DNA from 3 places in the Marinomonas foliarum genome. Region 1 is predicted to be linked to each of the others. Evidence: predicted binding sites of a transcription regulator. Region 1 holds the regulator's gene; each other region holds the start of a gene.
The links. Region 1 encodes sigma-54, which starts transcription at its own class of promoters, with help from an activator protein. Its sites were predicted from a motif close to TGGCACNNNNNTTGCTNT; they were not measured.

Region 1 (4,132 bases):
AGATCTTGCAGGGCTTCCATTTCACGCTTGATCTGGGTTTTACTTTTAGGGATGTCTTCTTCGTTTTCAAATTGATCAAAGTCTGTCATGGGAACCTATATTAGAAAAATAGTAGCGAGACCAAGGAAAGAAAGGAATCCAATCACGTCGGTCACGGTAGTCAAAATTACGCTGCCAGCAAGGGCAGGGTCGATACCAATCTTTTTCAAGAAAATTGGCAGAAGTGTACCAGTGGTTGCTGCAAATAGCAGGTTTATTATGGTGGCACCCGCAATGATATAGGCAATCTTTATGTTGTCAAACCAAAGAGCGGTAAGGGCTGCGATAACGGTTGCCCACAAAATGCCATTGAGAAGACCTACAACAAGCTCTCTATTCAAAAGCCAGCGAGTGTTGGTTGCTCCAATCTGGTTGAGTGCTATACCACGAATAACCAGTGTGAGTACTTGTGAGCCAGCGATGCCGCCCATGCTGGCAACAATAGGCATTAATATTGCCAATGCGACCACCTGATCCAATGTATTTTGAAATAGACCAATAACATAGGAGGCAATAAATGCAGTAATAAGGTTTATACCTAGCCAAACAGCACGACGTTTGGTGGTTTTCATAATAGGGGAGAAGGTGTCTTCGTCATCATCGAGGCCTGCCATGCTTAACATGGAGTGTTCTGCCTCATCTCGAATAACATCAACCACGTCATCTATAGTGATACGGCCAAGTAATTTTCTGCTTTCACCATCAATAACCGGAGCTGAGACAAGGTCCATTTTCTCAAATAACTGTGCGACTTCACTCGCGGGAGTTTCTGCATTGATAGCGGTAAACTCTGTTTCCATAATATCACGCACGGTTGCGCTTGGGTTGGAAACTAATAACTTTGTAAGGGACAATGTGCCTAGCAGTTTGTCTGAGCGGCTTACGACCAATAGGTTATCGGTCATATCTGGGATTTTTGCGTGCCTGCGTAGATAGCGAAAAACAATGTCAACGGTAATGTTTGGACGAATTGTTATTGTATCCGTGTTCATTAAGCCGCCAGCAGAATCCTCTGAATAGCTTAATAAATCTTCGACTCTTGTTCTGTCCTGCGCCGTCATTGACGCAAGAACTTCTTTTACAATTTTTTCTGGTAGGTGTTGCAGTAAGTCAGCTAGGTCATCGCTTTCGAAGTGTTCAGAGACGGCGATTAGGCGTTCTGTGTTCATGTTTTTCATGAATTGAACACCAATATCTTCGGGTAGATACTGTAATACTTCGCCTTCGTTTTTGTCTTCGATGAGTTCCCATAAGAGCTTGCGCTCTTTTGGTGGGGAAGATTCTAGTAGTCGCGCAACATCTTGTGCAGGCAAGGCACCGTTAAGTAGGTAGCGTATTTGCATCGTAGCACCGGTCTCAAGGGACTCGGTAACTGTCTGCAAATGATTAAGGGTGTTTTGCTCCGACATGGTGCTCTTTACTCATCTTCACCGAAGCGATTGTTAATTAATTCAACAATCGCGTTAATAGCGTCTTGTTCGTCTTCACCATTTGCTTTTATGTTTATTTCGGTGCCTTTTCCTGCAGCGAGCATCATCATTGCCATGATGCTTTTTCCATCCACATTACGGCCGTCTTTCTCTATGGTGATATCGCAAGAAAAGCGTGTGGTTGTTTCAATGAGTTTGCCTGCAGCACGGGCATGCAAGCCAAGCTTGTTTATAATAACAATAGACTCTTCCAGCATGCTCTATACCTATACTAATGAGTTAAAAATATTGAATAGCTCTTCGTTATTTTGGGCTGTACGCAGCTTGTCTAATGACTCTGGAGACTGTGCTAATTCTGCTATTTGAGCTAATGTTGCAAGATGTTGGTCGCACTCATGTGGCGGAACAATCAGAGCAAATATTAGATCGACAGCTCGCTTGTCTATCGAGTCAAAATCGATAGGTGTCTTTAAGGACATCACGACTATGGCAGTATGATTTGCAGACTCTAGTCTACAATGTGGAATTGCTATTCCATTGCCTATACCGGTACTTCCAAGTTTTTCTCGACCTAGCAGGGCGTCATAAACCGCTTCGTTATCACAGTGAAGTCGGTTAGATGCTACTTCCGCGAGGTTTTCTAATACGCGTTTTTTGCTAATGATATCTTGCTTTGCGAGAACGAGGTCTGCTTTTAATAATGATTTCAATGACATGATAAAATGCTTTCCGTTTAGATCAGTCGTTTGCGTTCATTGGAAGGAGGGATGTTCATCGCCTCACGATATTTGGCTACAGTTCGTCTAGCAACTTGTATGCCTTGATCTGCCAGAATGGCAGCTAACTTGTTATCACTTAAAGGTTTTTTAGCAGGTTCATCGGCAACAAGCTTTTTGATCATGGCTCTGATTGCTGTCGAAGAGCATTCACCGCCGGATGCCGTATTAACATGACTAGAAAAGAAATATTTTAGCTCAAATATGCCTTTGGGCGTATGCATGTATTTTTGAGTAGTCACCCTAGATATGGTCGATTCATGCATGCCTACTTCTTCAGCTACGTCATGAAGTACCATTGGTTTCATCGCTTCTTCACCAAGCTCGAAAAAATCGATTTGTCTGCTAACAATGCAACTGGCTACTTTTAGTAGTGTCTCGTTGCGGCTTTGCAAGCTTTTCATGAACCATTTTGCTTCTTGTAGAGAGTTTTTGATGTAAGAAGCATCTTCAGCTGTTGTAGCTGTACTTGCCATCGCTGAATAGGTTTCATTGATTTTTATTGGTGGAAGAGCGTCATTGTTTAATTCAACTTGCCATACGTCGTTGCGCTTTTTAACTGATACGTCAGGAATCACGTAATCTGTATCATCCGCATCAATAACAGAACCTGGGCGCGGGTTTAGTTGCTGGATTAGGTTAATGACTTCTTTTAGGGCTTCGTCTTTTAATTTTGTTTTGCGGCTTAATTGCGCAAAATCTCTATTACCCAATAGGGGTAAATAGTGGTCAATAAGGTTATATGTGCTTTTAAATAGAGGATGTGTTTGAAAAGCCTCTAATTGCACTAATAGGCAATCGCGTAAATCAATAGAGCATACACCGACGGGGTCGAAGCGCTGTAGTCTATGTTGAACAGCAATGACTTCTTCCATTTCTAAGTCTTCAAGTTCAATGCTGAGTGATTCGCAGATGTCGTCAGGGGTAATGCTTAAGTAGCCATCAGGCTGAACACATTCAATGATGGCATAGGCAATCTCGAGGTCTCTATCTGACATGTGGGTGAGGTTTAACTGCCAAATAAGATGGTCTTGAATGCTTTCGGCTGGAGCATTGCGGCTTTCAAAATCGCTATCGCCTTCAAAACTGTGGCTGTCACTCACCGCTGCTGAACTTTGGTAGGTGTCATCCCAATTACTATCTATAGACAGTTCTTCGGGGATGCTTTCCGTCCATTCAGACTCTACGCGCGCTTCTTCACCGTTGTCTAGAGGTGTTTCTGTTTCGCTCTTTGATTCAATGCTAGCAGGGATATCGTTATGAGTTTGCTCGTCATCATCAAGCTCAAGGAGCGGGTTAGACTCTAGAAATTCATGGATTTCTTGCTTTAAATCCAACGTAGAAAGCTGCAGTAAGCGTATTGCTTGCTGCAGTTGGGGGGTCATGGTTAGCTGTTGACCTAGCTTTAATTGTAAAGACTGCTTCATGGAGCAACTCTTTTTGTTTGAATGAATTGGAACGAGTTGTGCATACTACTCCCTTTCTACAGCAATGATAAGGGGTTACAGACGGAAGTCGTCGCCTAAATAGACCTTTTTAACCTGTTCATTGTTGATGACAGTACTAGCATCACCTGACGCAATGATGTAGCCATTGCCAACAATATAGGCTTTATCGCAGATGTCGAGGGTCTCTCTGACGTTGTGATCGGTGATCAATACACCTATACCACTTTCTTGCAGATGTTTGATGATGAGCTTTATGTCACCAACAGAAATAGGGTCTACACCAGCAAATGGTTCATCTAGAAGGATGAATTTTGGGTTCATTGCAAGTGCTCTTGCAATTTCGACCCTACGACGTTCTCCTCCAGACAATGCCATGCCTAAGTTGGTGCGTATATGAGTAATATGAAACTCTTCTAAAAGAGCCTCAAGTCTCTCTTGT
Region 2 (4,132 bases), 1.0 Mb from region 1:
ATGGTTTCTTCTGTGTCACCAAGGCCTGCCAGAATATAAGTGCTCACTTGGCCTCGCCCAAACACCGCCACTGCGTCTTCAAAGGCTTGAAAATACTCATCCAAAGACACTTCCGATTTACCCGGTGTAATAGTTTTGCGTAATTCGGGCGTAATCACTTCTAAATGCATGCCTAAGGAATCAATACCCGCGTCTTTCATGCGTTGATACCAAATAGGATCTTTCGGTGGCTCGCACTGACCTTGAATGGGCACATCAACTACAGCTTTGATGCCTTTGGCACTTTCACACATGACTTTCGCCCCGCGATCAGCACCAGCAGGCGTGCCTGTGGTCATAACAATGTGCTTGATGCCATCTAATTCCACCGCGGCTTTTGCCACTTCCGCTAATTGTTCCGGTGTTTTATGAGCAATGGTGCGCCCTGCTCGTAGCGATTGCCCGATGGAGCAAAACTGACACGCTTTACGACGGCTTTCGTAACGAATACAGGTTTGTAATACCGTGGTAGCAAGCACATCGGTGCTGTGCAAGGTGGCAATATGTGAATAGGGAATGCCATCAGCAGTGGATAATTTGTAAAACTCAGGGTCTTTGGCAAAAGTCACATCGGCCAGCGGGATACTATTCGATAACAATTGAGAAAATGGCTTATTTTGTGCCGTATCGTCTGCATTATGAATACCTTCATCTGACATCTCTTCATTCGAAAGCGTAAACGGCGATGCCCATGCGGTTTGGGTATAAATCGGCACCATTAACGTGGTGCCATCCACTGTGATCGCTTGATGATCGGATGGACCCGCGCCACCACGGCGACTCACGTGCTCCTGATCCAACGAGGTCAGACGCAAGCCTTTGGTTTGTAACTCAGTTAGGAATTGAGATGCTTTCATTTTGAGTTGTGTCGTCATGTGACTCTCCTCCATTGAATGATTCAGGTAACACTGAGGTACGAAAAGTGTCTGGCTCAGACTCGGGTAAGCCTGCAACGTATTGCGATACTTGAGCATTCATTTGTAAGCTCAAAAGCTCAGGGCGTGCGTAATGCCCAACGGAATCCATCATGCGTTTGCGCTTATCGATCAAACGGAAATCCAAATCCGCGTAGATAAAACCTTCGCCTTCAGTCATAGGTGGAACAAGGTGTTTGCCCTCTGGCGAAATGATCGCGGTATTGCAGCCATTTCTTAGGGCTTTTTGCATGGCTGGATCGGGTGTGATGCTTTGAATTTGAGCCTCGGTGAGCCAACCGGTGGAATTAATCACGAAACAACCCGACTCTAAAGCATGATGACGAATAGTGACGTCCATTTGTTCACCAAAGATCGGTCCCACTAACGACCCAGGAAATTGCGCGCAATGAATTTGCTCGTGTTGCGCCATTAATGAATAACGAGCCAATGGGTTGTAATGCTCCCAACACGCCAACGCACCAATTCGCCCTACTGCAGAATCAACCACTTTTAGACCCGAGGCATCACCTTGCCCCCAAATCATGCGCTCATGATAAGTCGGTGTGATTTTGCGACGCTTCAGAATCAGCTCGCCGGTTTTATCGAACACCAATTGGGTGTTGTATAAGCTGCCGTTATCGCGCTCATTCACGCCGACCACGACGACCATTTGACGCTCTTTGGCTTTGTGACCAATAGCTTCTGTTGTCGCACTCGGCACAACAACTGCTTCTTGGTACAAACGTAGATGCTCAGGGCCTTGGCTAACAGGCGGCAGCACAAACGAAAAATAAGGGTAATAAGGCATGAAGGTTTCAGGAAAAACGATGAGCTCTACACCGCTCTCAGCCGCTTCATCAATCATGTTCAGTACTTTGCGCAGCGTACCGGCCAAACTCTCCAAATCAGGAGAAATCTGGACGGCCGCGGCGCGAACGATTGGGTAATCACTCATCGCCGCGGCTCCTATTACATTGTCCAGGTATCAATGATCAACGCATTATCACGACGATGTAGAAGTTTAAGATCCAATACATCCAATGGATTAATCGGTCTAATCCCTTCAATCAAAGAGCGTTCGCCGTGACCATAAAGCGCTTGAAGAGCAAAACGACACGCGTAAACTTTCCCGCCTTCTGCCATAAATTTTTTCAACTGATTGTTGAAGTTCATGTGACCCGGAAACGCTTCGTCACCCAAAGTAGGAAAACCACGTTGTACACCCAAGTTCACCCCTGGGCCGTAAAGTAGAATACTGGTTTCGTAGCCTTTACGAAGTAGACGAGTGGCTTGCAGCATGTTCACAAAGCCAATGGAACCTTCAAAGGCAACCGTGTGAAAAGTCACTAAGGCTTTCTCACCAGCTTCTGCTTTCACGTCTTCAAAGACTTTTTCTTCGTAATCAACTAGGAAATCACCATCTTTGTTCAGTGTGTGTGTTACTTCTGGCATGTTTTCTCTCCGATCAAGTTGTTGTGTAAGAAACCGATGTGTTCAATTTCAACTTGAGTATTGCAACCGGAGTGCCAATGATCGTAAGACAAAAAGCAATCAATGTGCGATAAAGCAAAACATGAGTGAAAAAATTCACAAGAATTTTTTTTAAAAATAGATAAAAATAGGTTTAAAGCTAGATCTAGCCTAACCTCTACTTCGCACTATAAAGTTTCATTATGCTCAGACAGTCACCAATTGAGTGCAAAAAACGAACATAAAACAACGCTCAATCCATAAAAGGAGAGGTAAATAATTAGAAAAACGTGGAAAAATAAGGAAGAGAAATAAAAAAGGCAGATTTATAGAACCTGCCTTGAAATGCGCCATTGTTGATTAAACTATTTTTGAAACACAACACCGGACTTTGGGCGCTCGTCCACCGTAAGTTCAAAAATGTCTGGACGCGAATAATGACCACATACATCTAAGTCATAACGAGCTTTAGGAATATCCGCAAGATCAATCGACGCGCTAAGCAAACCTTCTCTATCTTGCAATGGTCCAGCGAGAACATTGCCCATAGGATCGATAATAATACTGCCTCCACGGATCAAACGGCGTTGATTATCCCAATTAGGAACATCAATACCAAGTACTTCTGGCGAAGGCTGAATTTGACACGCACTCACCACAAAACAGCGGCCTTCGTGACCAATATGACGCATGGTGCTTTGCCAAATATCCCGCTCATCGACCGTTGGCGCACACCAAATATCCACGCCTTTGGCATACATGGCTGCACGTAATAACGGCATATGGTTTTCCCAACAGATAGCGCCGCCCAATCGGCCTGCTTGACTTTCTACCACAGGTAAGGTCGAACCATCACCCAGCCCCCAAATAAGACGCTCCGTTCCGGTGGGCATGAGTTTACGATGTTTCGCTTCAAGGCCATTCTCTGGAGTAAAGTACAAAGACGTACAGTAGAGCGTGCTACCACTGCGTTCAATCACATCAATAACAATCGCCGCTTTGGTTCTTGCTGATAACTCAGCCAAAGTATCGGTTTCCTCACCTGGGACCGTCACAGCGTTATCGAAATAAGTGGCAAATGTCTCGCGGCCTTCATCGATTCGATAACCAAGGTAAGTACCAAAGGTTTCTCCTTTAGGATAACCACCCAGCAAGGCTTCCGGCATCACCACCAGCTTGGATTGAGAGGCAATGATTTGCTCTTCAAAAGATAAGATATGCTCTAAAGTGCGAGCTTTGCCCTCAGGATGAGAGCCAATTTGTAATGCACAGACGATAAACGCTGACATAAATACTACCTCGTTAACGATGTTTTCTTGATGAAAGCATTGGTCACAAAACCTCTATTCAGAGTAAAGTCTTTTGATAAACTCCAACATCCCAATCCATGACTAAGCATTATGAATGACATCAATATTTCATCGACTGACATGAACTTGTTAAAAGTATTTGAAGCCCTCTACATAGAAGGCAGCGCCAGTCGGGCAGCGCAGACACTTGGCCTCACTCAATCAACGGTGAGTGCCTCTTTGCGTCGACTAAGAACACTTTATAACGATCGTTTGTTTGTAAGAGAAGGCAAGGGATTAGCTCCAACGACCACAGCACATCAGCTAAAACCACTGATTTTTGATGCTCTCGATAAAATTCGTGAAACCCTACAATTGGTCAATCACAACACAACCAACTATCAAAACCGCACCATA
Region 3 (4,132 bases), 1.3 Mb from region 1:
ACACCCTGCGGAGCCAGCACCGACGATAATGTAATCGTACGTTTCGTTTGCCATGACCTTTCTCATCTATTAAAAGTTAAGCGACCCGCCTAGTAAGGGCTTTGAATGTCGTTCAGATCGACAAAGACGCTTTTGTTTTGAGTGTAGTGGTACAAGGTCTCGATGCCATTTTCACGACCGATACCAGATTCTTTGTAACCGCCTACTGGCATTTCAGCGGGTGAAGCACCCCATGAGTTGATCCAGCAAATACCGGCTTGTAGCTGGTTAATTACACGGTGAGCGCGAGCGAAGTCTTTAGTAAATACGCCAGCGGCCAAGCCTAGCTTGGTGTCGTTAGCACGAGCGATGGCTTCGTCTTCGTCGGTGAAGCTAAGTACAGACATTACTGGGCCGAAGATTTCGTCGCGAACTTGTGGCATGTCGTCGGTGCAATCCGTGAACACAGTCGGAGCAACAAAGGCGCCTTTGTCTAAGCCGTTTTCCGTGACTTGGTAACCACCACACAATAATGTCGCGCCTGCGTCTTTAGCGGCTTGAATGTAGCCAAGTACTTTTTGCATGTGGTCTTTGGAAATCAAGGCACCCACTTGCGTGTCCATGTCCATCGGGTCGCCAATGATCATAGCTTCGGTGCGTTCTTTTAATTCCTTGGTGAAAGCGTCCAACATGTCGGCGTGAACGAAAACTCGAGTACCATTAGTACATACTTCGCCTTGGGTGTAGAAGTTGGCGAGCATGGCGGCAGAAACGGCTTGATCTACTGGCATGTCAGGGAAGATGATCATAGGCGATTTACCGCCAAGTTCCATGGTCACTTGCTTCAAGGATTGCGCAGAAGCCGTCATGACTTTTTTGCCTGTGCCCACTTCACCAGTGAAAGAGACTTTGTCTATCCCTGGGTGAGCTGTGATCATTTGACCGGTGCGAGCATCGCCTTGAATGACGTTGAAAACGCCATCGGGCAAGCCTGCTTGGGTAAATATTTCAGCTAATTTAAGAGCGGTAAGCGGCGTTTCTTCGGATGGTTTGAAGATCATGGCGTTACCCGCTGCCAGCGCTGGGCCAGATTTCCACATGGCGATTTGAATTGGGTAGTTCCATGCGCCAATGCCAGCGCAAATACCTAATGGCTCACGACGAGTGTAGAAGAAATTACCATTGCCAAGGTCTTGGTAATCGCCTTGGATCTTGTCGGTCAGACCTGCGTAATATTCGATTACGTCAGCGCCTGTTTGAATGTCTACGCAAATAGCTTCTTGAAGTGGCTTGCCTGTGTCTAATACTTCTAGACGGGCAAGTTCTTCGTTGTTTTCACGCAATAGTTCCGCAGCTCTTTTTAGAATACGGCCGCGCTCTACTGGGCTCATTGCTGCCCATACTTTTTGACCTTGTTTTGCAGACTCTACAGCAGCATCTATTTCAGCTTGTCCTGCGTGTTCGACTGTTGCAATCACTTCGCCTGTGGCTGGGTTGATCGTCTCAAAGTGTTCTCCGCTGGTGGATGCATGGTAGCGGCCGTGAATGTATTGCTGCTGATGTGCCATGATGTGCCTCTTTAAGTCTGTTTTAACGACTCTGTTTAGAGTTGTTAAGGTATTTGATTTTTTATTAAACGCGCGTTCAATAAAAACAATTGTACATATTTTGGCTATAAATTGCAGCTCGAATCCATGAATTAGTGTCTTTGAGCAAAAAAATGACGTTATGGTGTCCGCTGTTAAGGGCGAATTTGAGAGGAAAAAAGAGGGAAATCGAGAGGTTAACGCCTCCACGTGAAATATGGAGGCGCAAGTATATTTTTCTTAGCAATGATGTTATTTAAAGGCTAATAACACCATTTGAATCATAACTAATAGGGCTTGGTACATAATCGTCGGCCATTTCATCGTTGAGCCATTCTGTACCATCAAGCACATATCTAAACTGATAAGCCGTGTCTATATCCAAATTAAGTGTTGAAACAAAGACGCCAGATTTTTGCTTTTTCATCAGGTTAGCTGTGCAATCCCAATTGTTGAAGTCTCCCACCAAAGCGACATTTTTTGCATCACCGACGGTTTCTGCAGGCAGTGCAAATTTCACTTTGCATTCGGGTTTTGTCTTTAAGTAGGTTTTCTCAATCATGTCCAGCTCCGTTATCTTTGACAGAAAAGTGGGTGAAGGCTACGACAAAAAGCCTGAAGGATAATAGTTTAAGTAAGCAAGGCTTACGCCATATTTTTTAACTGATTAATCTATTTAAAGAAATATATTAAGCCTTGCAATAAAGCGATTATTTATATTGGTTTTAACGTCTTGAATGTGTAGGTAGCGCGCCATTTTGGGGCCTATTATCGACACAAACTTAAGACGAAAATTCACAATTTAAGCGAGGTAAATGACCTACACTTTAAAGACACCAACAACAATAACGAGGTGTTTTTATGGATATTCAAATGATCGTTCTTATTGTATTAAGCGTAATGCTGATCGTGAAAATTATCTATTTAGCGTTTTTCAAGCGCCCTGAGCAACACCATAGAGAGCGTTCGAATAGAAACCATTCACATGGGCACCAGCACGATCATCGTTAGTGTTGAATGCCGTCATTGTGTCCTCGGTAGCGTTTATTTTTCGCTTCTTTGACAGTATTTAGGTCTACTAGGACCAAGCCGTCCACGCAGTAGCCAAAGTCTGAATCGACGCCAAAGTCTAAGAAGCGAACTCCGCCCGTTTCGCACAATTCACTGTATTGTTTGAACAGTGTTGGTACGCTGGCGCCAAAGTGGCTGAGCTGCTCTTTTAGTATCCTAAAGTCTTCTTCATAGTTATCACCGCTGAACATGGCTGAAATAATATCAGCGTGTTCTGTGTTAACTTGATAAGGCGTGAAAGAGCGCGCTAAGTGTTCTTTATCGGCATAATAGAGTTTGTAGAAAGAGACAATAAAGTCTTTTGCCACTTGCGGGTAGCTGTTGCTTAAGCTTACAGGGCCAAACATGTAGCGAATTTCAGGGTGTCTGTCTAAATAGGCGCCAATTCCATACCACAAATAATCTAAGCTACGTTTGCCCCAATATTTTGGTTGGATAAAGCTACGCCCGAGCTCAATACCTTGTTCAAAATAAGGTTCCATATCGCAAGAGTATTGGAATAATTCAGCACTGTAGATACGGTTTGGTGTATCCGACTTCATGTAGCGTGCGACTTCGCCAATACGATAAGCGCCAACAATTTCTAGCTCTTCTTCATCCCATAGAATCAAATGGCGATAGTATTGGTCGAACTTATCTAAATCTGAACGCTCGCCAGTACCTTCACCCACTTTTCTAAAGGCAATTTCGCGTAAGCGCCCAATCTCTTTCATCGTCACCGACATTGGGTCGTAATCAAACAGGTAGATTTGCTTGTTATCTTTGGTACTGCCAAGGTGTTCGGCTATTTTTAGTTCTTGTTTGATCATCTGCCTATTTTGCGGATGCTCAACGGTCTTTTCGGTTTTAAGTAGCGGTTTTTTGCCTTTGGCAATACGGTATAAATGGCGCTTTACGAGTTTGTTTTTTTCTTTATCGCTAAGTGGTAGTTGTGCCAGCTCTTGAATTGGAATGGCTTGGCCAACTTGCATGGGGATTTTTCGATTGCGCTGACGAAACATTTCGTTAGCGAGCTGAATCGTCGAGAGCGGACGATATAAAAGAGAGCTGGTGTAAAACAGCATGGAATTGCGTCCGCCAATATGAACTGGCAATAATGGGCTGTTGGTCTTTTGCGCCAGTTTTAAATAATTCTGATTCCATTGCTGATCTTTCACGCCGCTTGGTGACATACGCGACACTTCGCCTGCGGGGAAAATAATGACAGCTTCTTCGTTATGTAGGCAGCTCATGATAGCTTTTAACTGCTGACGTCCGGTTTTTCCACCGAGGTTATCAACGGGAAGAACAAGCTGTTTTAAACCATCAAATCCCATTAGCATATCATTGGCGACGATTCTCACATCAGGGCGGATTTCACCAATCAAGCGTAGTAACGCTAAGCCATCTAAAGCACCAAGAGGGTGGTTAGCGATAATCATAACGCGACCACTCGCAGGTATGTTTCGTCGATCAACTTGGCTGACGTTATAGCTAAAGTTGAAATGATCCAGAAC

Region 2: a site for sigma-54 is predicted at 2,501-2,518, ahead of JSY38_RS15375 (MSMEG_0572/Sll0783 family nitrogen starvation response protein). Genes of this name have one in related genera too.
Region 3: a site for sigma-54 is predicted at 2,201-2,218, ahead of JSY38_RS07745 (isoamylase early set domain-containing protein). Genes of this name have one in related genera too.

The regions. Positions count from the first base shown of each region.
Region 1 covers NZ_CP070273.1:315,172-319,303, reverse strand. Annotated here, with positions in the region: gene yjgA (ribosome biogenesis factor YjgA) at 1-89, opposite strand, end outside; gene mgtE (magnesium transporter) at 96-1,448, opposite strand; gene JSY38_RS01560 (HPr family phosphocarrier protein) at 1,457-1,726, opposite strand; gene ptsN (PTS IIA-like nitrogen regulatory protein PtsN) at 1,736-2,185, opposite strand; gene JSY38_RS01550 (RNA polymerase factor sigma-54) at 2,203-3,672, opposite strand; gene lptB (LPS export ABC transporter ATP-binding protein) at 3,748-4,132, opposite strand, start outside.
Region 2 covers NZ_CP070273.1:3,310,365-3,314,496, reverse strand. Annotated here, with positions in the region: gene JSY38_RS15385 (MSMEG_0568 family radical SAM protein) at 1-914, opposite strand, end outside; gene JSY38_RS15380 (Nit6803 family nitrilase) at 871-1,911, opposite strand; gene JSY38_RS15375 (MSMEG_0572/Sll0783 family nitrogen starvation response protein) at 1,926-2,408, opposite strand; gene JSY38_RS15370 (carbon-nitrogen hydrolase family protein) at 2,792-3,715, opposite strand; gene JSY38_RS15365 (LysR substrate-binding domain-containing protein) at 3,827-4,132, shown strand, end outside.
Region 3 covers NZ_CP070273.1:1,664,030-1,668,161, reverse strand. Annotated here, with positions in the region: gene betA (choline dehydrogenase) at 1-54, opposite strand, end outside; gene betB (betaine-aldehyde dehydrogenase) at 90-1,547, opposite strand; gene JSY38_RS07745 (isoamylase early set domain-containing protein) at 1,822-2,127, opposite strand; gene olsF (bifunctional ornithine lipid synthase OlsF) at 2,573-4,132, opposite strand, start outside.